3 regions of the Pseudarthrobacter sp. CCNWLW217 genome follow, and region 1 is predicted to be linked to each of the others. Evidence: riboswitches for the same ligand, from Rfam matches in the RefSeq annotation. Region 1 holds a riboswitch; each other region holds the start of a gene.
What was found. Region 1 has a riboswitch for S-adenosylmethionine ahead of V9L18_RS12190 (DUF1737 domain-containing protein). Riboswitches for the same ligand answer to the same signal wherever they lie in the genome.

Region 1 (10,071 bases):
CTCGAGGCGCAAGTCAGGAGCGAATCGTCGATGATTGCCTGCCTGAATTCGGGGTTCGCATCCGGTAGTGCCCAGACCCCTTTTCTGGGCTGGATGGCTCCGGCCGTTCCCAGGCTCCGCACGTCGCGGGCTGAGTACCCTTCCCGCCGCAGCGTGCCAACCCGCGCCACGCCGCCCAGGGATATCAAAAAGTCCAAAGGATCCATGGATCGAGCTAGCCACGGTTTTGCCCGCGCCTGGCCGGTAGAGCGTCGCTATGTGGACAACCCCAACTGTGGAGGAGCTGTCCCCCCGGGGATTTTGCACCATCATTCGCCGGGACCAGGACAACGCGCCTGGCCTTCAGGGCCCTCGTTGTCCCAAAGCAGGAATGATGGAGCAGAATGCGTCGAATAGTTCGCGCTTCGTCATGATCGGCCCCAACCCCGCCAAGCGTGCGGCGTTGAAGCAGAATAGAGGCATGCGAACATTCGGCGTCGAGGAAGAGCTCCTGATCGTTGATCCGGACACAGGGGCGCCCCTTGCTCTGGCGGATGCCCTGCTGTCCGGCCGGCGGCTTGCGGCCGACGACGCACCGGAGAATCCGCATGCGCTGGAGACCCAAGACAAGACCGTATACGACGACGACGAGCTGGGCCTGAGCGCCGAGCTCAAGCTTGAGCAGATCGAGACCCAGACGCGGCCGTGCCTCCAGTACTCCGAACTGCTGCCGCAGATCCGGGCGGGGCGGCTGCTGGCCGATCAGGCCGCGCTCAAGAATGGCGCCAGGGTTGCCGCGCTGGCCACGTCGCCGCTCGGCTCCACCACCCACACCACCCCGGACCCGCGGTATGCACGCATGCTGGAACGGTACGGCCTGACCGCGCAGGAGCAGCTGACGTGCGGCTTCCACGTCCATACGTTCATCGAATCACCCGATGAGGGCGTAGCCGTGCTGGACAGGATCCGGGACAAGCTGGCCGTCCTCACCGCCTTGAGTGCCAACTCGCCCTTCTGGAATGGGATGCCTACAGGATTTGAGAGCTACCGGACGCAGGCCTGGAACCGGTGGCCCACGTCCGGTCCCGCGGGCATTTACGGCACGTACTCCGCGTACCGGCGAGTGGTGACGCGCCTGTTGGACAGTGGCGTGATGCTGGACGAGGGCATGCTCTACTTTGATGCCCGCCTGTCCCGGAACCACCCCACTGTGGAGGTCCGCGTGGCCGACGTCTGCATGCGCGCGGAGGACGCCGCCCTGATCGCGGTATTGGTGCGGGCCATGGTTGAATCGGCCAGCAGGGAATGGCGCGACGGCGTCGAGCCGGCGCCGGTCCCCACCGTCCTTCTCCGGATGGCCGCGTGGCAGGCAAGCAGCAGCGGATTGGGTGGTGAACTGCTGGATTTCGGTACGTTCAGGCCTGCCCCCGCCGTCGATGTGGTGCGATCCCTGGTGGATTACCTCGCGCCGGTCCTCCAGGAACAAGGGGAGCTGTCCCTGGCCCGGCAGGGCGTTGAGGACATCATTGCCCGCGGTACCGGGTCGGCTGAACAGCGTAGGGTCTGGGACTCGGTGCTGGAAAAATCACCGCCCGACGACGGCGGGTTGGCTGCGGTAGTCTCCTACGCCGTGGGCATCACAATGCGCGGAACGTCCGGGCTGCCCGAGGTCGATGCTGCCCCCGAACTGCTAAGGGTGCGCCAGTCCTAGCCTCCCGGCGTCCGCTGTGTCCGCAACCGGGGCAGCGGGTTCTTCATAACGCATGAGCTGGGCGCCCACCGCGGCCTCCACCAGGTAGAAAACAAACGGCGGGATGTCCTTTGTCCCTGCCAGGATGGCGCCGAAGGCGGGAGCACTCGCCGCCGCCGTGATGCCGGTCCAGGGTTTCAACGGCGACAGCAGGAGGCCTGCACCCAAGGCGGCCAGCGCGCCGATGTGGAGGCCGGAGTAGGTCAGGAACGGCCAGCTGGGACCCCTCCGGTACGCGAACTTGTCCAAATCCGATGCCCGGTCCGCAAGGGCAACAACGAACAGGGGTGCGCCCGCGACGAGGGCGGCCGCTGCACCGGTGGCGAGGGTCTTCGCGGGGCCGGATCTGAGGGCCTGGGCGAATCGGACGAAGCCGATGGGCACCGCTGCGGTCCCTGCGGCGGCGAGGAACTGCCCGGCGATCCATGGCCCCCGGCTGCGCTGCAGCATGGCCAGCCGCGCTGCCGGGTCCTGGGTGGCGTGCACCATTCCCACGAAGGAAATGCCCACGCCCCAACAGCAGCTGGCCGCAACGATGACTGTTCCGGCCTTCTGATACGGCCTGTTGCCCCGCAGTGCCTGCTTCCCGTGCATGGCTGCCTCCCGGTCCGGCGGATGCGATGGCCCAGCTCAGCGCGTAGTGACCATGAAGCTACGCCGACGTGCCGCCGTGCGTAGTGACCATGAAGCTACGCCGACGTGCCGCCGTGGTCAACAGGGTTAAGGCCAGCGGGGCCCGCCATCATGCACCGATCGCCAGTCGCACGCCCAAGCCCAGCATCACGACGGCGATCAGGCCGTCGAGGACGCGCCAGGAGGACGGGCGAGCAAAGAACGGGCGCAGGACCCGGGCGCCGAACCCCAGCGCGCTGAACCACGCAATGCTGGCGACGATGGCACCGGCCCCAAACCACCAGCGCAGATCCTGGGCCTGCTGGTTGGCCACCGAACCGAGCAGCAGGACGGTATCCAGGTAGACGTGCGGGTTGAGCCAGGTCAGGGCCAGGACCGTGGAGATGGCCGCCCCGGCGCTGAGGGCCGGATGTTGTCCCGAAGCTGTGAGCGCGCCGGGGCGGATCGCCCTGCGGGCGGCCATGGCACCGTATCCCAGCAGGAAAATGGCGCCGGCGTAGCGCGCCACGTCCACTACTACCGGGTTAGCGTGAATGAGTGCCCCGATCCCGGCGATCCCAGCGGCGATGAGCAGCGCGTCGGAGACACTGCAGACCAGCACGACGGCGGCTACGTGCTCACCCCGGATGCCCTGCCGGAGGACAAACGCGTTTTGGCTGCCGATAGCCACGATGAGGGCAAGCCCGGTGCCGAAGCCGAGCACGATGGGGGCCAGAAGTGCAGTCAGATCCATGTCATCCAACGTACGGCGGACCATATGATTACTCCAGCTAAATATTTTTACGTCTCCTAAGGATTGCTAATGAGAACCTTTCAGCTGGAACAGCTCCGGACGTTTGCCGCGGTGGTGGAGGAAGGAACCCTGGAGGCCGCAGCCAGGACCCTGGTGGTCACGCCCTCGGCAGTTTCCCAGCGGCTCAAGGCAATGGAGGATACGGCCGGACAGATCCTATTCCAGCGGACCAATCCCGTGCGGCCCACCCAGGCAGGGGAAGCGGTCCTTCGGTTCGCCCGGCAGGTCCGTCAACTGGAGTGGGATGCGTCGCGGGAGCTCGGCGAGAGCAGCGACAGGCCGGGCACGCCCATTCCCCTGGTCGTGAACGCAGATTCGCTGTCCACGTGGTTCCTGCCCGCGCTCGCAGGCCTTCCACCGGAGCTCGGCGCATTCTTTGAAATCCACAGGGAAGACGAACAGCATTCCACGCAGCTACTGCGCGCCGGGACGGTGATGGCCGCTGTGACGGCCAGTCCGGACCCGGTGCAGGGCTGCAGCGTGGCACTGCTGGGAGCCTTGAGATACCGCGCGGTCGCCAGTCCCGGCTATGTCCGGCGATGGTGGCCGGACGGCCCTGACCTCAGGGCCGGCAGCCTTGCCCCGGTGATGGACTTTGACCGCAAGGACGACCTGCAGGACGGGTTCTTTCGCAACCTGACCGGAACGGAACTGAACGCACCGCGGCACTATGTGCCGACGTCGGCAGAGTTCGCGCAGGCAATCCGCCTGGGATTGGGGTGGGGGCTGTTGCCGGAGCAGCAGTGCCTGGCCGACATTCGGGGCGCCGCACTCATCGAACTGGCCCCGGCGCACCCTGTCGATGTGGCCTTGTATTGGCAGCGGTGGAAGATCGACTCCCCGGTGCTCAACCAGCTCTCCGACGCAGTCCGGGAGACGGCGTTCCGGCAACTCCGCCAACCCGGGGCCTGACCAGCCGCATCCGCCGTGCCCACAACAGCTGATGCATTGGGAAAGGTGCCATGCCATACTCAGGCCGTGACGTCGTCGTACTCGTTCCGTGCCGAATTGTGGCTCTACCCGGGAGAAGCCGGATGGCACTTCCTCACCCTCCCGGAGGTCATTGCCGACGACCTCCGCGAGGAAGCGGCTCCGCTCCGGAAGGGCTTCGGCTCGGTCAAAGTCACAGCCGAAATTTCCGGCCACACGTGGCAAACTTCGGTCTTCCCGGACGGCAAATCCGGCTCGTACCTGCTGCCGGTGAAGAAAGCGATCAGGACTGCGGCCCGCATCAGCGCAGGGGACACAGTAGCTGTTAACCTCGAAATCCAGCCCGGGTAGCAGGAACGTAGCGGGGGATCGACTGTTGGTGCCGGCCGAAGCAACCATCCAGACCTCCGACCCGGAAGTGGGACCCGGCCAGTACCTGAAGATCGAGACCACAGCGGTATACGCCGCCGGAGTCGCTTTGGGGGACCCCGGAGGAGGCGGTCGTTCGGTGGAGTGGCTGGACAAATCTTCGGACCAGCTTTATGTCCCAGCCGACCATGCCTCCGAATGGATCTGGAACCGCGAAGCCCGCATCCCAACGACGTTCTTCAGCGAGGAAGCTAAAGCAGAGGCCACCAAATACCAGCAATCCCAGTCTGAAAACCCCCACGGCGCGGGAGAACTGCTCCGGGCACCGGGAGGTAACTTCTACGGAGTACCGCGGCTGCTGTTCGCCGGCTTGCCCCTGGAGGAAGGCGTGAAGACTCTGCCCCGCGACCCCCAGGCACTCCTGGACACCATTCGACAGCGAGGCAAACAAGGCAGGCCGGAAGCCGAAACGCTGGAAAGCATCGCCGCCGCCCTGCAGACCGGAGTCGTCCCGGCGGACCTTCGCGCTGCACTGTACAAAGCGGCCGCGCTCATTCCCGGAGTCACCGTCGTAGACAAGGAGGCGAACCTTGATGGCAAGGTAGGCACAGCGATCGGGATCGAGCATCCGGACAGGGAAACGCGGACGGACATCATCATTGATCCCGACACAGGGCTGCTGATCGGAGAACGAGTGGTCACGCTGACACCTGGCGAGACCTTCCCAGCCGGAACAGCGACCGCTTGGACCTCGGTTGAGACCTCAGTGGTCAATTCCGCCCCGTAAGCAGGCGCCGATCAGATCTGCTTGAGCGCCTGTTCCAGGTCGCGGATGAGGTCGTCCGCGTCCTCAAGGCCCACGGACAGCCGCACCACGCCGTCGCTGAGCCCGATAGCGGCGCGGCCTTCGGGACCCATGGCACGGTGGGTGGTGGTGGCCGGGTGCGTGATGAGGGACTTGGCATCGCCCAGGTTGTTGGAGATGTCGATGATCCGCAGCGCGTCCAGCAGCGCAAAGGCGGCGTCCTTGCCGGAGCGGCCGTCCGTCGTCGCGAGCTCCAGGGTGAGCACGGTCCCGCCGGCCTTCATCTGCTTGGCCGCGAGCTCGTACTGCGGGTGCGATTTCAGCATGGGGTACTTGACCCAGCTGACGGCAGGCTGCTGTTCGAGCCATTCGGCCAGCCGCAGTGCCGTGGCTGAGGAATGGTTCACGCGCAGGGCCATGGTTTCCAAGCCCTTGGTAAGTACCCAGGCGTTGAAGGCCGACAGCGACGGGCCGGTGTGCCGCATGAGCTGCTTGACCGGCCCGTCGATGAATTCCTTGGTGCCCAGGATGGCGCCGCCCATGACTCGGCCCTGGCCGTCGATGTGCTTGGTGCCCGAGTACACAATCACGTCCGCGCCGAGCTGGCCGCAGCGCTGCAGCAGGGGTGTGGCAAAGACGTTGTCGACGACGACGGTAGCGCCGGCGGCGTGCGCCAGTTCGCTGACCGCGGCGATGTCCACGATTTCCTGCATCGGGTTGGACGGCGATTCGAAGAACACTGCCGTGGTGGGCTCCGACAGGGCCGCACGCCACTGCTCCAGGTCCGGTCCGTCGACGAACACCGTCTCAACACCCCAGCGGGGCAGGATCTCGTTCAGGATCACAAAGCAGGAGCCGAACAGTGAGCGGGCTGCCACTACGCGGTCGCCAGCGGCCAGCAGGGCACCCAGGGCGGTGAACACGGCGGACATTCCCGACGCCGTTGCGAAGCACGCCTCAGTGCCTTCGAGCAGGCGGAGCCGTTCCTGGAAGGTGGCCACGGACGGGTTGCCGTAGCGGGAGTAGACAAAGCGCTCGTCCTCGCCGGTGAAGGCGCGCTCCGCTGCGGCGGCGGACTCGTAGACGAATCCGGAGTTCAGGAACACCGGTTCGGTGGTCTCCTGGAAGTTGGTGCGGTCCAGCCCGCCGCGGACGGCCTGGGTGTCAGGGCTCCAGCCGGCGGCATCTTCGTTGAAGGTCACTTAGTTCTTTCCCAGGTTGGTTGGCAGGCCGCGGTTCTTCCAGCCGTTGACGGTGCGCTCGCCGTAGCGGTCCGGTTCGCCTTCGAAGCCCTCCAGGACGTTGTAGGAGGTGAAGCCGGCTTGGGTTGCGGCGATGGCAGCGGAGACGGAGCGCTGGCCTGAGCGGCAGATGAACAGGAGTTCGGTGCCGGTGTCCTCCGGCGCCTGCTGCCTCAGGTCGGTGAGGAACTCGGGGTTGGGGATGCCGCCGGGGAACGTCCACTGGATGAACAGGGGGTCGTTGTCGGTTGCCTTGGTGTCAGGGATGCCGATGTGCGCCCACTCACCCTCGGTGCGGACATCCACCAGGATGGCGCCCTGCTCCAGCTTGGTCCAGGCTTCCTGCGGGGTGAGGTCTCCGGCGTAGCTCACGCGTGGCCCTCGCCTTCGAACTCAAGGTCTTCCACAGCGGTGGCGACGGCGGCGTCCGCACTGGCGATGGCGGCCGGGAGGATGAGTGCCTGCGCCACAATCACCTGGCCGCCGTTGGACGTGGCAGCCGGGCTGCCGTGCAGGACATAGCCTTCGGCCAGGGCGGTGGAAATCCGCTCACAGAAATTACGGTCGTCCGGGCCTGTGATGAGCCGGTACGACAGTTTTTCTTCAGGGGCAGGTGCGTCAGACACGACGGATCTCCTTCTCTCACGCTTGCAACTCGAATGTCGATATGCCGAGTATTCACCTGAGGCACCCCGCCGCGAAAGGGAGGGTTGCCGACCGGCCAGTCAGGGCTTGGCGCCGGTTCTCATTACTCCTCAAAAACGTAACACTTGGCCCGCCTGGCCGCACCGCCGCCGTCGTCATGTTCCGTAACCAACACGTGCTTCCGCGGCCGTCACCCGGACGGGACAATCAGTCCATGGGGAAATCTGGGCGGGGACTGGCTGTATTCGCGCGTTTGAGGACTGCCGCTGCATTCCTCGTACTGGCCACGGTGGCCACGGGGTTGAGTGGTTGCCGGGACGTCTTCGCGCCGCCGCCCTGCATGCCGCCCGCGTACACAGTCACGCCGTCGGAAGCCAAACCCGGTGAGCAGGTTACGGTCAGCGCGCAGGACACCAACTGCGATGCGCGCTACGGGCAGAACGCGCAGGTCCAGGTGACGGTGCGGGACGCCTTTGGATCGCTGATGCTGGAGGAACTCGCACCCATGAGCGACGACGGCGCGTTTACTTTTGTGTTCACCGTCCCGCCGGGCGCGGCTCCCGGCAAGGCGGCAGTGGGGGCGCACCCGTACAACCTGGATTGGTGCGACGACACCGGGGTTAACAACCGGGCCGGCGCGGGGCCCAGGACGCTTGTTCTGGTCTCGTGTGCCGAGCGCCTGGTGCCGTTGCTAATACTGGCGGGTACCGGGGCCTGAGCAGCGGCGACGCCCGTGGGGACGGGCGTCAGGCCCTGAGGATGAGGGCCTCGCCCTGGCCGCCGCCGCCGCACAAGGCCACGACGCCGATGCCGCCGCCGCGCCGTTTCAACGCCAGGGCCTGGTGCAGGACCAGCCGTGCCCCCGAGGCGCCGACGGGGTGGCCCAGCGCGATCGCCCCGCCCTCGGCGTTGATCTTCTCCGCAGAAATGCCAAGGTCCTGGGCTGACTGGATGATCACCGAGGCGAACGCTTCGTTGATTTCCACCAAGTCCAGGTCCTCCACCGAAATCCCTTCTGCGCGGAGTGCTCTTTCGATGGCGCGGGACGGCTGGGAATGTAAAGAGCCGTCCGGCCCGGCCGTCTGCCCGTGGGCGGCGATCTCGGCAATCCAGGTGAGCCCCGCCCGTTCGGCGGCCGCCTTGCTGGCCACCACGACGGCGGCCGCGCCGTCGGAGAGGGGAGAGGCGGAACCTGCGGTGATGGTGGCTGAGTCGGCCGTGGAGAAGGCGGGCATAAGCGCCGCCAGGGCCTCCGCCGTCGTGCCCGGCCGGATCCCCTCATCGGCATCGACGGTGACGGCAGGGCCGCGGCGCTGCGGGATATACAGGGGAACGATCTCTTCGGCGAGCAGTCCCGCATTCCGCGCGGCTTCGGCCCTCTGGTGGGAGCGGGCGGCAACTTCGTCCTGCTCCCCGCGGCTGATGCCGCGCTCGGCATTGCCGGCATCGGTGGCGGCGCCCTGCAGGATTCCGGAGATGGGATCCTGGAGGGCGTCGTGGTTCAGGGAATCGACCAGCGGGGTATCGCCGATGGCCACGCCGGTACGCAGGCGGGGCAGCAGGTGCGGGGCGTTGGTCATGGATTCCTGGCCGGCGGCCACGACGAAATCAGCCTCCCCGGCGCGGATCATCCGTGCCGCGTCGATCACGGCGGTCAGCCCGGAGAGGCAGAGTTTGTTGATGGTGACCGTGGGGACATCCCAGCCGATGCCTGCCCCCAGGCTTGCCTGCCGGGCCGGTCCCTGGCCGGCTCCTGCCTGGATGACCTGCCCCACGATTACCGCATGTACCTGCCCCGGCGCCACACCTGCGCGTTCCAGCGCATGGCGGATCGCATGTGCGCCCAGTTCGCTGGAGGAGAGGGAAGACAGGCTGCCGCGGAAACGGCCGAAAGGGGTGCGGGCACCTCCGAGGATGACGGCAGTGCGGTCCTCGTGGGCCGGGAACGTGTTGGCCGTGGCGTCGTTGACCATGATGCTGCCTTTCGGTGGAGGCGAGGCCCGGGCCACGTCTATGCGCGCCCGCGGTGCATTTTCCTCAAGCATGTCACGGGCGGTGGCGGTGCGGGAATGGAACGCAGGAAGGGCCGGGTGGTCCCGGCCCTTCCAGTGCTGCCAGCCAGCCGGTCGCCTGCGCCCGCTTCTTCGGGACCGCAGGATCTAGGCGGGATGGACGTTGTCAGGTGGCTGTTTCGGCGGTGAGGCTGTTCACGTCGCAGCCTGGTGTGATGCCCTCGCCAGCACGGCGGCCATGAGCTCAGAGGTGGTTGCCAGGACGCGGGAGCCCCGGCACTGCGAGCAGCTGACGGCGGCCGCCAAAGTGTTCTTGCGTGCATCGAGAACCACCACCGAGTCCACCGCCAGGTAGGAATCGGTGTCACAGTCTGCGCACCACGGCCGCCCGCCCCGTGGCTGGAAAGAATCCCGTGGCAGGTAAGTGCAGAAGGGTTTCTCCATGGGCTTAGACCAGGCCGGGGTAACTCGTCAGTATGTAATCAGCTGCTGCCGGGCCCTTCATGCGCAGGCCGTTTTGGTCGGGGTTGATCCGGCGGGACATGGCAGCCCAGAAAGTGGTTTCGGCGCGGGGGGTCTGCTGGTTGAGGAAACACCAGCTGGTGTAAAGGCCATACAGGGGATCGCGGGCAAGGGTGACATCAGGTTCACCGACGCACGTTGTAGCTTCGCGGAGGAATTTGTCGAACTGCGAATGTGCCATGATCGGCTTCTCTTTCGCCAGGTGCAGTTGGTGCCGCCGTTCGGCTACAGCAGCGCGAACCTCAACGCCGTGCACGTGGGCATTCAGGGGTATTCGTGTGCCAGGACGGAGTCCGGACTGGCTAAGAGTTTGATTTGGCTGGCCTGTCCAGCCAGCAACGCGGTCCCTTGTCTGAAACCCGCGCCTACATTTTGCTCTACAACGTAGACTT
Region 2 (10,071 bases), on a different contig from region 1:
TCCTGGGCCAGCGGGTCCTGGGATGCCTCGGCATAGCTCACTGCAAAGGCGCGGATCCTGCCTTTCTTACTGGGCGCGACCCCCGAGCCAAAGGCGGACTCCGGCTCGGCCCGCAGCACGATCGCACCGTGGGCGCCGGTGAGGTCGTCAAGGAAAAGCTTCTGCACCTGCCCCATGGACAGCACGCCCGGTGAATCCCAGTCGTGGATGGACGTGTAGTACCGCCCCACCACATCGGTCAGCTCGACGGACCCGGTGGCGAGGTCCATGACAACGTCGGAGCCGGCGTTTTCGTCGTTGGCGGGCCGGCCGCCGTCGTCCTTGGCCGGGAAAACCGGCAGCTTCAGGGCGCCGGGTTCCACTACCACCAGCCGGGAACGCTGGATGGGCGACAGTCCGAAGGCTTCGGCGAACGCGGCCCCGGGGCTGCCGGGCTGGACCTTCGCGCGGAGTTTGGTGACGCCCGACGGCGCGTGTTCGGCTTCGCGGCGGAGCATGGTCAGGAGCGTGGCACCGATGCCTGACCGGCGGTGGTCCCGCGCCACTTCGATGTAAGCCCACAGGCGTTCAGGGTGCAGCGAAGCCTCATAGACCACGCCTGCCGCCACCGGAATGCCGACGCCGTCAATGACGTCCTCGGCCACGATGGTCCGGCGCCAGGGAGTCCCATCCGTACCTGCTGAGGAAACCGTCAGGGCGCCGCGGAACTGGCCGGCCTGGAAGGTTTCCGGATCGCCCCAGATTTCCAGGAGCGCGAGGTCATCGCCCTCCCGCCACTCGCGGTATTCGATGGCCATGCTCAGGCGCCGATCAGGCGGGCGGCCAGGTAGCCTTCCACCTTGTCCAGGGACACGCGTTCCTGCGTCATGGTGTCCCGCTCGCGGATGGTCACGGCGTGGTCGTCCAGGGTGTCGAAGTCCACGGTGATGCAGAACGGGGTGCCGATCTCATCCTGGCGGCGGTAGCGGCGGCCGATCGCGCCGGCGTCGTCGAAGTCGATGTTCCAGTTCTTGCGCAGCTGCGTGCCAAGGTCCTTGGCCTTCGGCGACAGGTCCTCGTTGCGGCTCAGCGGCAGCACGGCTGCCTTGACCGGGGCGAGGCGCGGGTCCAGCTTCAGGACAGTGCGGACATCGACGCCGCCCTTGGCATTGGGAGCCTCGTCCTCGGTATAGGCGTCGATCAGGAACGCCATGAAGGACCGGGTGAGGCCGGCGGCGGGCTCGATCACGTAGGGCGTGTAGCGCTCGTTGGTGGCCTGGTTGAAGTAGCTCAGGTCCGTGCCGGAGGCTTTGGCATGGGTGGAGAGGTCAAAGTCCGTACGGTTGGCGATGCCCTCAAGCTCGCCCCACTCCGAACCCTGGAAGCCAAAGCGGTATTCGATGTCCGTGGTGCCCTTGGAATAGTGGCTGAGCTTCTCCAGCGGGTGCTCGAAGAACCGCAGGTTGTCCTCGCGGATGCCCAGTCCCGTGTACCAGGACATGCGCTCCTTCATCCAGTACTGGTGCCATTCCTCGTCCGTGCCGGGCTCCACGAAGAATTCCATTTCCATCTGCTCGAATTCACGGGTGCGGAAAATGAAGTTTCCGGGCGTGATCTCGTTGCGGAAGGACTTGCCGATCTGGCCGATGCCGAACGGTGGCTTCTTGCGCGAGGTGGTGAGGACGTTGTTGAAATTCACGAAGATGCCCTGCGCGGTTTCCGGGCGCAGGTAGTGCAGGCCTTCGTCGCTGGCGACGGGGCCCAGGAAGGTTTTGAGGAGGCCGGAGAATTCCTGCGGTTCGGTCCATTCGCCGCGGGTGCCGCAGTTGGCGCAGGCGATGTCCTTCAGGCCGTTTTCGGCCGGGCGGCCCTTCTTTTCCTCGTATTCTTCCTCGAGGTGGTCCGCGCGGTACCGCTTGTGGCAGGACAGGCACTCCACCAGCGGATCCGAGAAGACGTCAACGTGGCCGGAGGCTTCCCAGACCTGGCGGGGAAGGATGACGGACGAGTCCAGGCCAACTACGTCCTCACGGCCGCGGACCATGGACTGCCACCACTGGCGCTTGATGTTTTCCTTCAACTCGGCACCAAGGGGCCCGTAGTCCCATGCAGAACGTGAACCACCGTAGATCTCACCGGCCTGGAACACGAAGCCCCTCCGTTTGGAGAGGGAAATGACCTGATCGAGAACGGATTTTGGTGCCATGGTGGAACTCCAATTTCTACAGGGCCGCTGGGTGCGGTCCGCGGGTTATCTGGCCCCCGGGATCACCGTGGGCGAAACACCTCTGGTGGCCGGGCGGGGCGGGCGAAGGAAACATTGCAGAAAGCTGCGTGTCCTAGCCTACCGGCCGCTACCTCCGGAAGGCGCCCCGGGGCCAGGGCAGTGTGGCCAGGACGATGGCGGCCAACGTGAGGATGGTGCCCAGCACGGTGGCGGGCGCCACGATGGTACCCGGAGCTGGGATCAGGAGGTCAAGGCCAAGGGAACCCAGAAGTTGCCCGGCGATCATGCCAAGCCCCGTGACCAGGACCCCGAGGCTGCGGACCAGAAGAGCACCGAGTCCGATAAACACGCAGCCCATGGGTCCGCCGACGTAGTACCACCACTCCCCCGGCAGCGGGCTTCCCGGCCCTGCCAGCGCAACCTTGATTCCCCAGGCCGTCCACAGCACCAAAGTGCCTGCCACGAAGTTGACCAGCGTCGCGGCGATGGGCGTGCCGTAGTGGACGGTGGCGGTTCCGTTCATGGCCTGCTGGAAGCTCATCAGGAAACCCGCCGCCACGGGGAGCAGGAGCGGCAGCAGCAAGGCGGCGGGACCGCCGTCGGACGCTGTACCGGACCCGGACCCCGCTGCGAACCGCGGGGACACAGCCCAAGCCACAGCGGCGATGGTCAGGACGCAACCGATGATCCGGATGCCGGTCACCGGCTTCTTGCCGGCAGGGCCGATGCCCAAACGGTCCACCAGCAGGCCGCTCAGGGTCTGGCCGGTCACGGTGGCCACGGTGAACAGGGCAACGCCCAGGAGCCCGACCGTGAAGGACTGGGCAAAGACGAAGAGCGCCCCAATTCCGCCGGCCAGGACATAAACGGGAGGAAAGGCGCGGCTGCGGACGGCGGGAACGATCCTCGCCAGGCCAGCGCGCCCCTTAGGCAGGACCAGCGAAATCAGCACCATCAGGACCAGGCCTGTGCTGAAACTCACCACGGACGCGGCGATCCCGTCATTGAGCCTGGCACCGAGGGCGCCGTTGATCCTTCCCTGGACCGGGATGGCCAGGCCTGCTCCGACTGCCATCGGAAGGCCTGCCAGCAACGGCAGCCGGGGGGTGTGGGTCATTGAATTCACCTTACGTCAGGCATCATTGCTTGTATGAGCAACCCGGATATTGAAGAGATCCCCATCCGCGACAGCATGATCCGCCTCGGCCAGCTCCTGAAGCTTGCCAGCCTCGTGGAGGACGGCGTGGAGGCAGCCGAGCTGATCAAGAACGGTCTCGTCAAAGTCAACGGGGATATAGATGACCGCCGCGGGCGCCAGCTGCATAACGGCGACACCGTCACCGTCAACGGTCAGACCGTGAAGGTCGTCGCGCCGCAGGCCTGATATTCCCGACGGCGTGCGGCGGGCCGGACACTGCGGCCGCGCGCCGCCGTCGTCCGCTTTTCTGGCTCAGTAATCCTTACTTCTTCAGGACCTCGTGCGTCAGGAACTCGGACACGTGCCCGATCTCCTGCTGGTTGATGCCGTGCCACATGCCCGTGTAGAGCACCTTCGTGAGCTTCACGTGCTTGCGGACCCAGCCCATGGTGAAGTCGATCTTGTCCGGGGTGATCACAGGGTCCTGCTGGTCTCGGCCCCAGAACATGGGGATGCTGCCATCCAGTTCGGAGTCGCGGAACGTGGGATCATCGCCCGCGTCAATCGCAAAGCCGGAAAGGCCGACGACGGCAGCGAAGTCAGTGGGGCGCTGCCGCAGCAGCGTGGTAGCCATGGCCATGCCCATGGAGAAGCCGAGCAGCGTCACCGAGGGATGGCCAACCCTAATGGTGTCAATCCATTTCAGTAGGTAGCCGGAGGCCTTCTTCACGGCGTCCAGGGAGTAGTCGATCGACGCCGTCAGCGGGAACCAGGTAAAGCCCGGCCCCATGGCCATCGGAGCACGCACCGAAGCCACCGCAAAGTCCGCCGGCAGCATGTCTGCAAGGCTCAGGAGATCCTGCTCGTTGGCGCCGTACCCGTGAAGCAGCACCAGCAACGGCTTTCCGTCGCGCTGGTCCTCGGGCTGGGACCACAAAACAACAGGGGCAGGAAATACTTCGGCTTCAGTCATGGTTTCCATTCTTACAGTTACCCGACGGTAACAACCTACGTTGGCGTAGCTTGAGAACGAACAGGCAGGATAGGACCGTGAGTGAAGCCAAAGCCATGCAGAACCCGCCTTCCGCTGTGGAATCCCATCCCTGGACCCGCTATGTGGCCATGGGCGACTCCTTCACGGAGGGGATCGGCGACCCCGAACCGTCCCGCCCCGGTGGCTACCGCGGCTGGGCTGACCGGGTAGCAGAGGAGCTGGGCCGGGGCCAGGAGGATTTCGCCTACGCCAACCTCGCCGTGCGGGGCAGGCTCCTCCAGCAGATCGTGGACCAGCAGCTTGCACCGTGCCTTGCCCTGAAGCCTGATTTGGTGACGCTTTCAGCCGGCGGGAACGACCTCATCCGGCCCGGCGGCGACCCCGACGCCCTCGCGGAGAAGCTCGATTCGGTGGTGCAGATTTTGGGCATGGGCGGAGCCACGGTGGTGCTCTTCAATGGCCCGGACACCGGGTCGTCAGTCCTGGGCCGGGTCCGCAGCAAGGTGGCCATCTATAACGAGAACCTGCGGACCGTCGCGGCCCGGCATGACGCCATCATCGCCGACATGTGGTCCCTGCGGCAGCTCAGCGACCCGCAGATGTGGGACGAGGACCGGCTGCACTTCTCTCCCCTGGGACACCACACCATCGCGGCCATGGTCCTGGACGCACTCAACGTCAGCCATACACTGGAGCCGCTGCAGCCCAAGCCGCTGCCACCCCGCACCTGGCGTGAGGCCCGCACCGGGGACCTTGTGTGGGCACGCGAATACTTTGTGCCGTGGGTAGTGCGGAGGCTCCGTCACCGTTCCTCCGGCGATGGGATCACCGCTAAGCGCCCGACGCCGGGACCCGTGTTCGGTCCGGGCGTCCCCTTGGGATCCGGTGAAGGTCCGCTCGGTTCCACCGACGCGGGCCGGCACTAGCGGCGGAACGGCCCGGGGCCGGCAGGGTGCAACGGGGGATGGCCATGGAACCGGATACGGTGGTGCGGCTGCGTCTCCGGTCCCAGATGCTCCGGGGACCGGCCGCGGAATCTCCCGAGGCTGCCCTGCGCAAGCTGCTGGCCGTGCAGGCACAGGAATTTCCCTACGCCCGCTGGAGCCTGGCGCAGCGCGCCTCACAGCACACCTTCGGGGACCTGGACCATTCCATCGATGGAAGGCCAGCCGCAACGGCCGCGGACGTCGAGGAGGCCGTGGCAGACGGCCGGATCCTGCGCACGCATATCCTCCGGCCCACCTGGCATTTTGTCCACCGGGACGATCTGCGGTGGCTGCTGGCCCTGTCCGCGCCCCGGCTCCACCAAGGCAATGCCGGCATGTACCGCCGCACCGGCATCGACGCCGCCGTGGCCGCCCGGAGCGAGGAGGTGCTGGCCAGGGCCGTCGCCGACGGAAACCACAAGACCCGGGAACAGCTCGCGGCCACTCTTCAGTCTGCCGGCTACGCGGGAAAAGGACTGGAACTCGCCTACCTCATCATGCACGCCGAAATCAGCGGCGTGCTGGTGAGTGGTTCGCCGGTGCGGAGCCGGGGCGGTGCTCTGAAGCAGACCTACGCCCACTTTGATGAGCGGGTCCCGGCGGGACCTGTGAAAGTTCCCACCCGGGAAGACGCGCTGGCCGAACTCGCCGTGCGGTATTTCACGAGCCGCGGCCCCGCGACGGTCAAAGATTGCGCCGACTGGTCGGGGCTCACGATGGCCGATGTCCGGCAGGGCGTGCTTCTTGCCATGGACCGGGATCCCTGGGCCCTCGGCACAACAGCGATTGACGGCGTGGTGTTCTATCACAATGCCGGGCCTGGCGGCTCCGGTGACGAGACCGGCAGCCAGCCCAGCGGACCTCGGATCGACCTCATCCAGTGCTACGACGAATATGTGATGGGCTACTCCGCAACAAGGCACTACCTGGGCGGCTCCGCCCCGGCGCTTCCTGTCGACGGTGCCCTGATGCACGTGGTGCTGCTGGACGGTCGGATGGCGGGCTCCTGGCGGCACACACTGCTTTCGGGCCGCTGCGAACTGGATATCCGGCTGTTCGCCTCCACCGATCCGGCACCAGGCTCTGCGCTGGACGCTGCCATCGGCGACGCCGTGGACAGGTACGCGGCTTTCCTGGGCATCCCCGCGGTCCGGGTGCCGTCCGGGGCTAAGCTGGAAGGACACACATGAGAGGCGTTACACCGTGAACAGCTTGTTCTTCTGGATCATCATTTTGTCGTTCCTGATTCCGATGGCGATGCGGATGTACCGGAAATCCGTCAACAAGCGGAACCAGGACCAGAGCTTTTCCGGGCGTTACCCCGACCAGTTTCCGGGCGGGGGCCAGTTCCCCGGGCCCCAGAGCCGCCAGCCGCGGGACGGCTACACGCAGCAGGATTACATGAGCGGCGGATTCCGCCAGATCAACGGCCCGCAGCCCCTGCCGCCCAGCCAGCCGCTGCCGCCCATGATGCCAGTGCCGCCCGCAGACCAGCAGTTCCCGCCCTACGGCCAGCCTGTGCCGGGACAGGCAGCGGAGGCACCCCAAAAGCCTGCCGCCCCTGCAACTCCCCCGCCGCCGTCGGCCCCCCAGGGCTATCGGGCCCGCAAACTCGCGGAACTAGACCAGCAGTACAGCAACGGCGAGATGGCCGTGGACGAATACATGAAGCGGCGCTCCGAAATCATGGACGGCTGACCAGACGGCTTCCTAGGCTTCCGGAACGTTCGTGGCGCCGTGAGGTGCCCGGTCAGACCAGGAAATTCTTCCGGAGTTGGCTCCCCAGCTGGCCGATCTCGGTCAGGAAGCCGTCATGGCCAATGGGCGCTTCGATAACGTGGACATCCACGGCTCCCGGAAGCGCGGCAGCGAGCTCGTGCGACTGCGACGGGAAGTAAAGCCGGTCCGAGTCCACCGCGGCAACAAAGAACTTTGCGGAGGCCCTCGCCAGGGTTTCGCTGAGGGTTCCCCTCCCCCGGCAGACGTCGTGGCTCATGAGGGCCTCGGTGATGGCGATGTAGCTGTTGGCATCAAAGCGGCGGACAAGCTTGCTGCCCTGGTGGTCAAGGTAACTCTCCACCTGGTAGCGCCCACGGTCCCCCAGCGCGGCTGCCCGCAGCGGCGTTTCGGGAGTCTGGGCCGTCCGCCCGAACCGCCCATCGAACTCCTGGGCTGATCGATAGGTGATGTGGGCGATCCGCCGCGCCAGGGCCAGCCCGTCCTCCGGGAAAGGCCCTCCATAGTAGTCGCCACCGTTGAAGTTGGCGTCCTGGCGGATGGCGAGCGTCTGGGCCTGCGCAAAGGCGATCTGCTCGGCGGTGCTGGCGGCACCGATCGAGATCACGGCGCAACGCTCCACCCGTTCGGGGTAAATGAGCGCCCACTCCAAGGCACGGGCACCGCCCATGGAACCGCCCAGCACCGCGTACCAGCTCCGGATGCCCAGCTGGTCCGCCAACCGGGCCTCGGCGGCGGTGCTGTCACGGAGGGTCACCAGCGGAAAGCGGGAACCCCAGGGCCGGCCGTCGGGAGCAGGCGAGGACGGCCCGGTGGAACCGTAGCAGCCGCCCACAATGTTGATGGACACCACAAAGAACCTGTCCGTGTCCACCGGCGCACCTGGACCGGCAAGTTGCTCCCACCAGCCCGGCTCGTCGCTGTCACCGCGTGTCACGTGCGTGCTGCCGGTGAGGGCGTGCTCAATGAGGACGGCGTTGGAGCCGTCCTCATTGAGCGTTCCCCACGTTTCATAGGCGAGCGTGACCTCGGGCAGGTATCCGCCCGCTTCCAGTTCAAGGCCGCCGATGCTGGCGTAACGGACCACGCCGTTTTCGGGTACTGCGGTACGGGAGACGGTAATCGTCATGTGGAGACCTTTTCTACGCGCTTGCCGGCCGTCGAATGACCGGCAGGCCAGGTCTTCACCCGGGGCACCCCGCCGCGAAAGGAGGGTTGCCGGCCAGCAAGCCGGGGCTGTCGCTGGCACTCATGACCTTCTCCGAGTGTACGAAACCAGCCCCGGATCTGGCTAAGAGTGTGACTGGTTTGTGACTCCACAATGCCTCTCCTGCCGGGCGCCGGACTCCCGGGGCCGGGAATCCGGCGCTGAAACCGCCTTAGAGAGCGGCCTTGGCCGCCCGGAAACCTGCCTCCAGGTCCGCCAGGATGTCATCGATGTGTTCGATGCCCACGGAGAGGCGGACCAGCCCCGGCGTAACGCCCGCAATTGCCTGCTGCTCCGGGGAGAGCTGGCTATGGGTGGTGGACGCAGGGTGGATGACCAGGGACCTCACGTCGCCGATGTTCGCCACATGGCTGTGGAGCTCCAAGGCGTCCACAAACCGCTTGCCCGCCTCGGCCCCGCCGGCCAGGTTGAAGGCCACCACGGCTCCTGTGCCCTTGGGGCCGTACTTGCGTCCGCGCTCGTACCAGGGGCTCGAGGGCAGCCCCGCGTACGCTACCGACTCGACGTCGTCACGGGCTTCCAGCCACTGCGCCACCGCAACGGCGTTCTCAACGTGCCGCTCGACCCGCAGGCTCAGCGTCTCCAGGCCCTGGGCGATGAGGAACGCGTTGAAGGGCGATACTGCGGAGCCGAGGTCTCGGAGGAGCTGGACGCGGGCTTTGAGGATGTAGGACAGATTGGCGCCCAAGGCGCCGCCCGCGCCAAGGTCACGGGCATAGACCAGCCCGTTGTAGGTGGGATCCGGGGTGTTGAAACCAGGGAACCTATCCGGGTCTTGACCGAAGTCGAAGTTGCCGGAGTCCACGATCACCCCCGCGATCGCCGATCCGTGTCCGCCAAGGTATTTGGTGGCCGAGTGGACCACAATATCGGCGCCCCACTCCAGCGGGCGTATGAGGTACGGCGTGGAGAGCGTATTGTCCACCACCAACGGAACGCCGGCCTCGTGGGCGGTCCGGGACACCCCTTCGATATCGAGGACATCCTGGCGCGGGTTGGACACGACCTCGGCAAAGAACAGTTTGGTGTTCGGGCGGACGGCCTCGCGCCACTGGTCCAGGTTATCCGGGTCCTCGACGAACGTCACCGAGATGCCGAACTTCTTCAGCGTGTACCCCAGCAGGTTGTACGTGCCGCCATAAAGGCTGGGGCTTGCCACCACATGGTCCCCGGCTTCGGCGATATTGAGGATGGCGAAGGTTTCGGCCGCCTGCCCCGAGCTCAACAGGAGGGCGGCCAACCCGCCTTCCAGGCTGGCGATCCGTTGCTCCACGGCGTCCTGGGTGGGGTTGCCGATCCGCGTATAGATCGGTGCCAATTCTGCGAGCGCGAAGCGGTTGGCGGCGCTTTCGGCACTCGGGAAGACGAACGACGTCGTCTGGTAGATCGGGAGGGCACGCGCCCCTGTGGCGCTGTCCGGCTCCTGGCCGGCGTGGATCTGGCGGGTTTCAAAAGACCATCCGTCGGACATTCAAGGCTCCTTTGACATGGGCCCGGCATGCTGGGAGCACCACGGGCCGCGCTTGCCGCCCGGCCGTTGCCGGGCAGCCAGGTCCTCACCCGGGGCACCCCACCGCGGATGGAGGGTTGCCGGCCAGCGAGCCGGGGCTTGGCGCTGGCGCTCATGACCTGCGTTCAGTGTAGGAACCGTTCGACGGCGCGCAACAGCATTGTGACGAACATGGTCACCCGGCGCTCTTCCCGGGGGTGATGGAAAGCCCGATGTCCACTCGTGACGCACCCGAAAGTTGGTAAGGATACCCTTAGCTGAGAGCCCGATCA
Region 3 (10,071 bases), on a different contig from region 1:
TCATCCAGCTGCCGTTCATCCTCGAAGGTGTCATTGCTGCCGTGATCGGCGCTGCGCTGGCGTCCGGAACGCTGTGGGCCGTGGCGCACTTCTTCCTGGGGGAGTACCTGTCCAAGCAGTACCCGGACACGGCCTTCATCTCGCCGGCGCAGACACTCATCCTTGCGCCTGCCTTGCTGATCCTTGGCGGATCCTTGGCAGGAATTTCGTCTCTCTTGACCTTGCGCAGATATTTGAGGGTTTAGGCTGTGCAAACCGACCAAGGAAAGCTTATGACTGGCATGAATCGAACTTCCCGCGCGCCCGGCAAAACCGGCAACCGCCAGCCGCGCCGCGCCGGCATCATTAGCGGTGTCCTGGCGCTTGTCCTGGCGGCAAGCCTGGGCGCTTCAACGCCGGCAGCTTTCGCCGACGAACTGGAAGACAAACAGGCCGCCCTCGAAGCCGAGGCCGCCCGGGTTCAGCAGTCCCTTGAATTTGTTGACTCGCGGATAGCCAAAGCCGCGGGCGACCTGGTGATCTACCAGGGCCAGCTTCCCGGCGCCCAACAGGCACTTCTTGAAGCCCAGGGCAGGGTTGCCAGTGCCGTCAAGGAAGTCGAGGCGCTCTCAGCGCGGGTGGATTTGGCACAGCAGAACAAGGCCAAGATCACTCAACAGCTGGAGACAGACAAGCAGAAGATAGCGGATACAAAGAAGCTGATCGGCCAGATTGCTACGCAGGCGTACAAGTCCGGCGGGGTTCCCTCCAACCTCACGCTCTTCTTCGGATCCAACGCAGGCGGGAGCCTGACCGATACGATGGACCTCGCCGACCAGGCCATGCGCAGCCAAAACTCGGCCATGGACAAGCTGTCCCAGCAGAACGCCACCAACGTCAATTCCCAGGCTCGGCTTGCGGCAGTTGAAGCGGAGATCCAGGACCTGAAAGCCAAGGCCGACGCGGCGCTCGAGCGGGAAAAGGCGGCCCGCGACGAAGCCGCGGCCAAGAAGGCGCAGGTTGACCAGCTGATCGCCGACACCACCCGGCTGGATGCCGAACTCCAGGCCGCACGGCCAGGCATTCAGAGCCAACTGGCAGCCGTCGAGGCCAGCCAGAACGCAGTCGCCAACGAGATTGTCGAGCGTGACCGCAGGCTGCGGGAAGCCTGGGAAGCAGAACAACGGCGCCGTGCTGAGGCGGCGGCAGCAGCCGCGGCGGCAGCGGCGGCTGCCGCGGGCCAAGCTGCCCCGCCGCAGGTGCCCTACGCTCCGGTGACCGGGTCGCCGTCGGCGTTTGGCCTGCGGCACCCCTTCGCCGGCTCCGTGCCCATCACGTCCGGCTTCGGTTGGCGGGCCACTCCGCCGGGAACCATCGACTTCTACGGCACCGGCGGTTACATGCATACCGGCATAGACTTCGGAGCAGCGTGCGGCACCCCGGTGTATGCGGCCGCGGCCGGTGAGGTCTTTTCCTCGGGCTGGAACTCAGCCGACGGCGGCGGATGGCGGGTAAAGCTTTCCCACGGTGTGATGGAAGGCAACTCCCTGACCACCATCTACTACCACAACAGCAGCATCGTCGTCTCCAACGGCCAGAGGGTCTCCCAAGGCCAGCTCATTGCCTACTCGGGCAACACAGGGAACTCCACAGGCTGCCATGCACACTTCGAGACCTGGCTGAACGGCGCAGCGGTCGATCCGATGCGGCTGCTGTAACGCCGCTCCGCGCCTGCCGTACACTGGTATGACTTCGCGCCGGAACGGCCGGAGCCACTGACGATCCAAGAACCGAGGAGTTCCACCGTGCCCAAAGAAAGTGGCCGTAAAGTGGTGGCCACCAACCGCAAGGCCCGGCATGACTACCACGTGCTGGACACCTATGAGGCGGGAATAGCCCTCATGGGAACAGAGGTCAAGTCGCTTCGCGAGGGCCACGCGTCCATGGTCGATGGCTTCTGCACCTTCTACAACGACGAGTTGTGGATGGAGGGCATCCACATCCCGGAATATAACCAGGGAAGCTGGACCAACCATGCTGCCCGCAGGCGCCGGAAGCTGCTCCTCCACCGCGAGGAACTGATCAAGATTTCGCACAAGATCAGGGAGTCCGGGTTCACCATTGTCCCGCTCCAGCTGTACTTCGTCGACGGCCGTGCCAAGGTGGAGATCGGGGTCGCCCGCGGTAAGCGGGAATACGACAAGCGACAGAGCCTGCGTGAGCAGCAGGACAACCGTGAGGCTCTGCGCGAGATCCGGGAACGCAACCGGAGGTAGCGCGCCGCGGGGTGGAATGATTTCCACCTGCTGTGCGTTATGATTGGTAGTCCGGCAGGCATTGGGACGCAAAACCTGACCTGCCGGGTTTGATAACAAAATACGGGGATGATCGGTTTCGACGATGTTAGTCGCGACAGGTGAAGCGGGCCGAGGATGCAGAATTATCTCGTAAACGCTGTCTGCAAACCAATAAGTGCCGAATCTAAGCGCACTGACTTCGCTCTTGCTGCCTAAGCAGTAAGACAGTCCGTCAGCCCGAGGTTGCTATTGCCCCGGAACCTGGCGTCATTTAGATAGCCACTGCTGTTTGCCTCCGTCATCGGGGCAAACGGGACTCTTAGATGACTGGGCCCGGATCAGCCAGCTGTTTGCAGCATGGCTGGGGCCGAGAAAATCCGACGCAAACTGCGCCCGGAGAAGCCCTGACAACACGACATCGGACGGGGGTTCAATTCCCCCCATCTCCACATTTTGCGATGCCGCAAGGCACGCAGAACGGCCCGGACCTTGGTCCGGGCCGTTCCGCGTTAAGCGCAATGCAGCAGCTGACGCTGTCATTTCCCCCCCCGTTCACCCACGGCGTAGACACGCAGGGAGTAGGACCGCAGGCCGAATGGTTGAGACAAATAGGACCAGCAGCCAGTCCGGAGCCAATCGGCTGCCATAACCCCAGGAGGTGGGCCATGGACCAGGTGCGGAAGCCCGGTTCACCAGCGTCCGACGACGGGCCTCTGGACTCGTACTCGGAGACGGTCATGCGCGTGGCCGAGACAGTCACCCCACACGTTGCCGCCATTGAAATGACGGGAAACCGCCGTAATGGACGATTTCGTGTGGGCGCCGGATCGGCGGTGCTGTTCACGGAGGACGGTTACCTGCTGACAAACTCCCACGTAGTGGCCGGTACCCGCCAAGGCAACGCTGTTTTCGCGGACGGTGCCCGCACCGACTTGGAGCTCGTGGGCGCCGATCCATTGTCCGATCTTGCCGTTGTGCGCGGCCGCGCGCCCAAAGTCCCTCCCGCCGAGTTCGGCGACGCGGAAACCCTGCGGGTGGGGCAGCTCGTCGTTGCGGTGGGAAACCCGCTGGGGCTGGCCGGATCCGTGACTGCTGGCGTCGTCAGCGGCCTGGGCAGGGCCATACCAGTCTGGGCAGGAGGCAACCGGAGGGTGATCGAGGACGTTATCCAAACGGATGCGGCCCTGAACGCCGGGAGTTCCGGCGGTGCGCTGGCGGACACCCACGGGCGTATTGTCGGCATCAATACAGCGGTGGCCGGTGCCGGGCTGGGGCTGGCGGTGCCCATCAATGCAACCACGCGAAGGATCATCGCGGCGTTGCTGGCTGACGGGCGCGTTCGCCGGGCCTACCTTGGCGTCGTCAGCACGCCCATCCGCCTAAATGCCAGTGCCGTGGTCCGGACAGGGCAGCGGGACGGGCTGCGCGTGGTGGAGGTCCTGGCAGGTTCGCCCGCGGACCGGGCAGGCCTGGCGGCGGGCGACATCATCCTGACAGCAGGCGGCCGTCCCGTCAGCAACGCTGAAAGCCTGCAGAAGCTGCTGTTCGCCGACGCTATCGGCCAGCCCCTGCGGATTGCGGTGCTGAGGGACGGCAAAGAAACTGACCTTGTTGCCGTACCCGAAGAAATGGCGGCTAACGGGTAGTGGCCGCTACCGGCGCTTCTTCAGGTGCGCGACCGGATCCTGCGGGCCGTCAATGGGGCTCTTGGCCTTCTTTTCGGCGCGTTTCTCTTTGATGGTCTTGACCGGCTTCTTGGACAGATTCTGGTGAGGTGTCTTGTCAGGCATGGCGTGCTCCCTTATTAGGCGGGACGGCGTACGTCCCATCTCGTAAATTACGCCTGATTCGCCCTTAAGGAAATGCCCGGATTCAGTCCGGGACGGCGACGTCCGCGATGCCCACAAACCGGGTCCCAACGCCGTCGAACTCGCTGCGGACAAAGCCCGGACGTGGGGGCGGCAGCTCACTGGGAGCATGGTGACCGCAGCTGACATAGGTAAACTCGGGCCACCATTTCTTGGGCCGCGCCGCTTCCTCGTAGCCGCACACGGCACATTCCAGATGAACCCACACAGGACGCTTCCCGGTGCGGTTTGCCCTCGATTGGACAAGCCAGGGCGGCGGGTTGTCCAGGATTTCGCCGAGGTCGGCTTCCGTCAGCCATTTTGGGATGCCATGGCGTTGGGCCATCTCCAGGGGTACATCGAGGGCAATTGCCGCGTCACGTCTGCTAATCATCACAGTCAACGATACGGGACTGCGTTAGAGGCCGCCGCCGCCCACCAGGCAACCGGAAGCACAGAGTGCGCTGATTCAGCTAGGACGCAAGGGCGATGCCCACAGCAGCAGCGGCGAATCCCGCGAGTAGATTGGCCGCCACGTTCAAGGCTGCCGCGGCAATCCGGGATTCAGCCAGCAGCCTGATGGTGGCGGTTGTCCATGAACTAAAAGTAGTCAGGCCGCCGGCGAGGCCAGTTGCCACAGCGGCATGGAGGTCTTCGGGCAGTCCCAGCCGTCCTGTCACTCCAACGGAGAGCCCTATGATCAGGCACCCGGCTACGTTGACCACCAGGGTGGCCCACGGCCAGTGCTGGGGCGTCCGACCGGCGGCGTCCTTGGCGCGCGGGCCCGTGGAGGTAGCGGCGGGCCGATGAGCGAACCAGCTGTCCACGGCGAAGCGCAGCAGAGCACCGGCCACGCCGAAGACGCCTACCAGCATTGCGGCGATCACGCAGGGGCTCCGGAGCGGTCGGCCAGCACTTTGCCCGTCCTCCAGCCAGCGGCCGCGGCGCCGAACCCCAGCAGAAGTGAAAGGCCGAGGTACGCAATCCACACCAAGTGGAGGTTGGCACGGGAGAACTGATCCACCGCGAACACCACTGCGGAAAACGTCGTGAAGGATCCCAGCAGACCGGGCCCGAGCCCCGCCCGGAGCCAGAAAGCCGTGCGGGGCCTTGCGATCCAGAACGTAGTCAGGGCTGCCAGGACAAAGCTCCCGGCCGCGTTGATGCCCAGCGTGGTCCAGGGCATCATTCCCGCGGCATCAGGGAAGGCCAGGCCCAGGCCGTACCGGAGTTCGGTCCCGAGGAGTCCGCCGCCGGCCACCGCCAGCCATGCACGCCAGCCAGGTGCCCCAGTGCCGGCCATTCAGCCGTTTCCGAGGACGCAGCCGGCGTGCGGCGCGTCGCTGTGCACCCACAAGGCCGAGGTGATTTCATCAGCGAGGTCATACTCCCGAGTCTTCCCCGCGGAGCTGATTCGCACTACAAGTGCCCCGCCGAATGGCTTGCGGCCCACTACCTCCACCTCGGCGTCGAGGTCGATCTCCTCGGCAGACAGGTACCGGAGCAAGTCAGGGTTCTCATCGCTGATTCGGGTGATCCGGCCGGTGTGTCCCTGATCCAATTCATTCATCAGGTGGGCGTGTGGCATCCGGACCGTGCCATCGGCGCCGGGGATGGGGTCGCCGTGGGGATCCCGAAGTGGATTTCCCAGTTTCGCCGCCATCCGCTCAATAAACGTGTCCGAGACGGCGTGTTCGAGATGCTCGGCCTCATCATGGACCTCATCCCAGCTGTAGCCAAGTTGTTGGACCAGATAGGTTTCGATCAGCCGGTGCCGCCTGACCATGGAGAGCGCAAGCCGCACGCCGGCGTCGGTGAGGGTGATTGCGCTGTACGGCTTGTGGTCCACCAGGCCCTGGTCCTTGAGCTTGCGGACCATCTCGGACACGGAGGAGTTTGCCACACCCAGCCGTTGCGCAAGTTGGGAGGAGGTAATGGGTTTGTCCTGCCACTCCGTGAAGGAGTAGATGACCTTGACGTAGTCCTCGATGGAGGAGGAGGGCGCGCTGGTCTTCACGACACCAAGCCTACCCGTTGCGCGGAGGGCGTCACGCTTTTGCGGCCCGCCATGTCAGGGTGAGGTAGGGCAGTCCCAGGCCCGCGCCGGGGGAGTGTCCCAGATGGTCGTGGAGGTACCAGTCCAGGTTCGCGAGGACCTTGGCGCGGGTGGTATCGCCGGAACGGAGGTAGTAGCTCCGCGACTTGGCAAGCTCCATGATCTCTGTCGTGGTGAGCGCGTCTTCCCAGCGGGTAACATGGCTTTCCAGCTCCACGAACTCCGGTCCCAAGGGCGGCTGGAAGTGCGGCCGGTAGACATCCCCGGCGTGCATGATGCGGGAAAGCCGGTGAACCCAAGGGACTGAAGTGTCCAACTGGTTCCAGATCAGCCCCAACCTTCCGCCGGCGCGGAGAACCCGTGAAAGCTCCGTACTGGCGGCCAGGGGATCGCACCAGTGCCATGCCTGCGCCACGCTGACGACGTCGAACGAGGAGTCCGCGAATCCCGTCGCCTCGGCAGTGCCCACAGTGGCCGCAACACCGGGGTGCATGATCCGCAACTGGTCGAGCATGTCTGCGGAGGGGTCCACGGCGGAAACGGTCAATCCGCGGTCGAGCAGCAGGACCGTGAATTTTCCGGTGCCGGCTCCCACGTCCAGGGCATCCCGGGCCCCCGCCGGAATAAGCCAGTCGGCCGAATCGCCGGGGTAACCGGGGCGCACGCGTTCGTAGTGTTCGCCTCCGTCCTGGAAGCTCTGACCAAGCTCCTGACGGCGTACGTCGTCAAGTTTGGGGCCACCCCGCGCCACGTGCAGCCTCCTTCGCCAGATGCCCTTGGGTATCCTTCGAATTTACCGCATGAGCCGGGTAACCCGGATCAGTCGTCGATGCAGGGGGCAGCGCCTGCCGTGCCAGGCGTATTGGGTGCCCAGTCCGGGTATTTGCGGGTGTCGTTAGCCGGAACCCAGCGGCCCGAGTCAACCACATAGTCCCAGCCCAGGCCGGTTCGGCGGAGTTCCTCGATGCCAGCCAGCAGACGCTGGGCGTCTTCGAGGCGGGACCCAACGCCGAAGCTTGCCCGCAGGGAGCCGGACGGGAGGCCCAGGCGCTTCAGCAGGGGGTGGGCACAGAACCGGCCGTCGCGGAGGCCTACGCCGTGTTCTGCTGACAGGTAGGCAGCCACCAGGCCGGCGTCGTAGCCTTCCACCGAGAAGTTCACTACGCCGATGGTGTCGGTGTCCGGATCGGTGTCCTTGAAGATCTGGTGTACCGTCACGCCTTCGATCTTCTGCAGACCCTCCACCAGGAACGACCGGATAGCCGACTCGTGGGCGTGCCACCGGTCCTGATCCAGCGATGCGATGACCTGGGTGGCGCGAGCCAGTGTGGCGGCGCCCAGGACATTGGGCGAACCGCCCTCGTGCCGGGCTGGGCCGGTGGCCCAGCTGACGCCGTCGAGCCTGGCCTCCCGCACCGCGCCGCCACCGGCAAGATGCGGCGTGCCCGCGTCGAGCCAGTCCGACCGCCCCACGAGGACGCCTGCGCCGAAGGGCGCGTAGAGCTTGTGGCCCGAGAAAGCGAGGTAGTCGACGTCGTCGGCGCTGATGTTGATCCGGCGATGCGGCGCGAGCTGCGCGGCATCGACGACGATCCGGGCGCCGTGCTGGTGGGCAAGGGCGGCGAGGGCACGGATGGGCAGGATTTCGCCGGTGACGTTGGAGGCGCCCGTGACGGCGAGCAGGCTGATTCCGCCCTGTTCCAGTTCGGCACGGAGGGCCTCGATGGTGCCGGCCACGGTGTCGGCCGCAACGACGCTGCGGTGCGGGACGCCCTGCCACGGCAGGAGGTTGGCGTGGTGCTCGATGTCGAGGTACAAAACCTCCCCCGTGGGGCGGCCGTCCGCGGACGGAAGGCACCCGGCGAGGAGGTTCAGGGAGTCCGTGGTGTTCCTGGTGAAGATGACGGAGTCACCGGGCCGGCCTCCCACGAAGTCACGCACGATGTTCCGGGCGTTCTCGTAGACGGACGTGCTGATCTGGGATGCGTAGCCGGCGCCGCGGTGGACGCTGGCGTAGAACGGCAGGATCTCGTTGAGGTAGGCGGAGACAACCGAGAGGGCCGGGGCAGAGGCGCCGTAGTCCAGGTTGGCGTAACGCACGTGGCCGCCCTGGATCAGCGGGGCCTGGATTTCGGCGCCGGTGACGGCGGAGAGCGGCCGTCCGGCAACGGCGAGCCGTTCGCTGAACAGGGCTGCGGTGTCGTTTGCGGCCAGGGTACGGACGGCGGAGTTGGGGGAGACGGTGGCTGTTGTCACAGAGACCTCACTTTAGAGGGACTCCCTGTCCCGGGAATCCGCGCTTGCCGGGTCCGTTCCGGACCGGCCTGGTCGTCACCCGGGGCACCCCACCGCGAATGGAGGGTTGCCGGCCAGCAAACCGGGGTTTCGCGCTGGCACTCGTGACCTGTTAAGAGCGTAGAACATGGGCGGGGCGGGCAGGAAGCCCGTCCGAATGTTAAGGCTTTTGTTACGCGCGGATGGAAATACCCATGGTTATCCGAAGATACGACGGCGGACGCCCCCATCAGGAGGCGTCCGCCGTTGATAATTCGGCACTTGGGCTGCTAGAGGAGGTCGTCCAGGTCGGGGTTGAGCCGTTTGAGGACTTCCGAATGCAGGATGGAGTTCGTCGCCAGCGCGTTGCCGCCAAACGGACCGTCTTCACCCTCGAGGGAGGTGAAGCGGCCGCCGGCCTCCACCACGATCGGGACCAGTGCCGCCATGTCGTAGAGATTCAGCTCCGGCTCACACGCAATGTCCACGGAGCCTTCGGCCACCATGCAGTAGGACCAGAAGTCGCCGTAGGCACGCGTGCGCCAGACGTCTTCGGTGAGCCCAAGGAAGTCATCCAGGTTCCCGCGGTCCCTCCAGCCGCTCAGGCTGGAGTAGGACAGGGAAGCGTCCGAGAGTTTCGACACGTCTGAGACCTTCAGCCGGGTGGCCGCAGCCAGTGACCGGCCCATGTAGGCGCCTGCGCCCTTGGCAGCCCACCAACGCTTGCCCAGGGCAGGGGCACTGACGACGCCGACGACGGGCTCTCCTTCGTCCACAAGCGCAATCAGTGTTGCCCACACCGGTACGCCACGGACAAAGTTCTTGGTGCCGTCGATGGGGTCGATGATCCAACGCCGGGAGCCATGGCCTGAACTGCCGAATTCCTCGCCCAGGACCGCATCGCGGGGGCGGGAACGGGAGAGCTGGCCACGGATGGCTTCTTCGGCGGCCTTATCGGCATCAGTGACCGGGGTCAGGTCCGGCTTGGTCTCGACGTGGAGGTCCAGTGCCTTGAAGCGGCTCATGGTCTGGTCGTCCACGGAATCGGCCAGCACGTGGGCCAGGCGCAGGTCATCGTTGTAGCTCGAAGCGGGTTGGATCATGGTTCCAAACTACCGTCAAAGCGCCGTGTGGTTGGGGACCCCGGCTTCGGGCGGCGTCCTGAACAGCCTGGGCGCTGCTCCCAGCCGGCCGGGCGGGTCAGTTGACGCTGCCCAATTCCTTGGTTTCCTGCCCCTCCATGCGGGGATCGGTGCCGAGTAGGCGACGGAGGGACGCGAGCCTGGCGGGTCCGGTTGGGCCCGCATGGCCTTCGGCAACCCAGGAGTCCAGGCCGCAATTGACTGCGCTGGCATTGTGTTTGCAGCCGCGCTCGCACGCATCCGTGCCCGGTTCCAGGTCCGGAAAGGAGCGGAGGATGCGGTCTGCGTCGACATGCGCCAGTCCGAAAGACCGGATGCCGGGGGTGTCGATGATCCAGCTTCCAGCAGGGGCGTCGGCCAGCTTAAGGGCCAGGGCCGAGGAGGACGTGTGGCGTCCGCGGCCTGTCACGGCGTTGACTCCGCCAGTGGCTCGCTCGGCTCCGGTCAGGGCGTTCACCATGGTGGACTTGCCTACG

Region 2: another riboswitch for S-adenosylmethionine. It lies ahead of metX (homoserine O-acetyltransferase MetX); the one in region 1 lies ahead of V9L18_RS12190 (DUF1737 domain-containing protein).
Region 3: another riboswitch for S-adenosylmethionine. It lies ahead of V9L18_RS03665 (aminotransferase class V-fold PLP-dependent enzyme); the one in region 1 lies ahead of V9L18_RS12190 (DUF1737 domain-containing protein).

What each region holds. Positions count from the first base shown of each region.
Region 1 covers NZ_JBBCBT010000009.1:121,917-131,987, reverse strand. Annotated here, with positions in the region: gene V9L18_RS12235 (endonuclease domain-containing protein) at 1-197, opposite strand, end outside; gene V9L18_RS12230 (glutamate--cysteine ligase 2) at 461-1,690, shown strand; gene V9L18_RS12225 (hypothetical protein) at 1,670-2,323, opposite strand; gene V9L18_RS12220 (LysE/ArgO family amino acid transporter) at 2,472-3,095, opposite strand; gene V9L18_RS12215 (LysR family transcriptional regulator ArgP) at 3,165-4,067, shown strand; gene V9L18_RS12210 (DUF1905 domain-containing protein) at 4,134-4,436, shown strand; gene V9L18_RS12205 (hypothetical protein) at 4,465-5,241, shown strand; gene V9L18_RS12200 (O-succinylhomoserine sulfhydrylase) at 5,253-6,461, opposite strand; gene V9L18_RS12195 (rhodanese-like domain-containing protein) at 6,462-6,872, opposite strand; gene V9L18_RS12190 (DUF1737 domain-containing protein) at 6,869-7,126, opposite strand; SAM riboswitch class IV at 7,140-7,253, opposite strand; gene V9L18_RS12185 (hypothetical protein) at 7,360-7,863, shown strand; gene V9L18_RS12180 (acetyl-CoA C-acyltransferase) at 7,892-9,118, opposite strand; gene V9L18_RS12175 (hypothetical protein) at 9,353-9,601, opposite strand; gene V9L18_RS12170 (hypothetical protein) at 9,606-9,860, opposite strand.
Region 2 covers NZ_JBBCBT010000010.1:21,627-31,697, reverse strand. Annotated here, with positions in the region: gene V9L18_RS12710 (GNAT family N-acetyltransferase) at 1-797, opposite strand, end outside; gene V9L18_RS12705 (glycine--tRNA ligase) at 800-2,185, opposite strand; gene V9L18_RS12700 (DMT family transporter) at 2,334-3,323, opposite strand; gene V9L18_RS12695 (RNA-binding S4 domain-containing protein) at 3,357-3,590, shown strand; gene V9L18_RS12690 (alpha/beta hydrolase) at 3,667-4,317, opposite strand; gene V9L18_RS12685 (SGNH/GDSL hydrolase family protein) at 4,413-5,264, shown strand; gene V9L18_RS12680 (winged helix DNA-binding domain-containing protein) at 5,309-6,514, shown strand; gene V9L18_RS12675 (hypothetical protein) at 6,528-7,022, shown strand; gene metX (homoserine O-acetyltransferase MetX) at 7,075-8,190, opposite strand; SAM riboswitch class IV at 8,203-8,318, opposite strand; gene V9L18_RS12665 (bifunctional o-acetylhomoserine/o-acetylserine sulfhydrylase) at 8,441-9,760, opposite strand; SAM riboswitch class IV at 9,804-9,919, opposite strand.
Region 3 covers NZ_JBBCBT010000002.1:230,978-241,048, forward strand. Annotated here, with positions in the region: gene ftsX (permease-like cell division protein FtsX) at 1-245, shown strand, start outside; gene V9L18_RS03615 (peptidoglycan DD-metalloendopeptidase family protein) at 282-1,697, shown strand; gene smpB (SsrA-binding protein SmpB) at 1,785-2,255, shown strand; RNA gene ssrA (transfer-messenger RNA) at 2,360-2,728, shown strand; gene V9L18_RS03630 (S1C family serine protease) at 2,942-3,922, shown strand; gene V9L18_RS03635 (hypothetical protein) at 3,929-4,066, opposite strand; gene V9L18_RS03640 (hypothetical protein) at 4,149-4,517, opposite strand; gene V9L18_RS03645 (fluoride efflux transporter FluC) at 4,597-5,007, opposite strand; gene V9L18_RS03650 (fluoride efflux transporter FluC) at 5,007-5,426, opposite strand; gene V9L18_RS03655 (metal-dependent transcriptional regulator) at 5,427-6,140, opposite strand; gene V9L18_RS03660 (class I SAM-dependent methyltransferase) at 6,172-6,930, opposite strand; gene V9L18_RS03665 (aminotransferase class V-fold PLP-dependent enzyme) at 6,999-8,435, opposite strand; SAM riboswitch class IV at 8,471-8,584, opposite strand; gene hisN (histidinol-phosphatase) at 8,744-9,556, opposite strand; gene rsgA (ribosome small subunit-dependent GTPase A) at 9,654-10,071, opposite strand, start outside.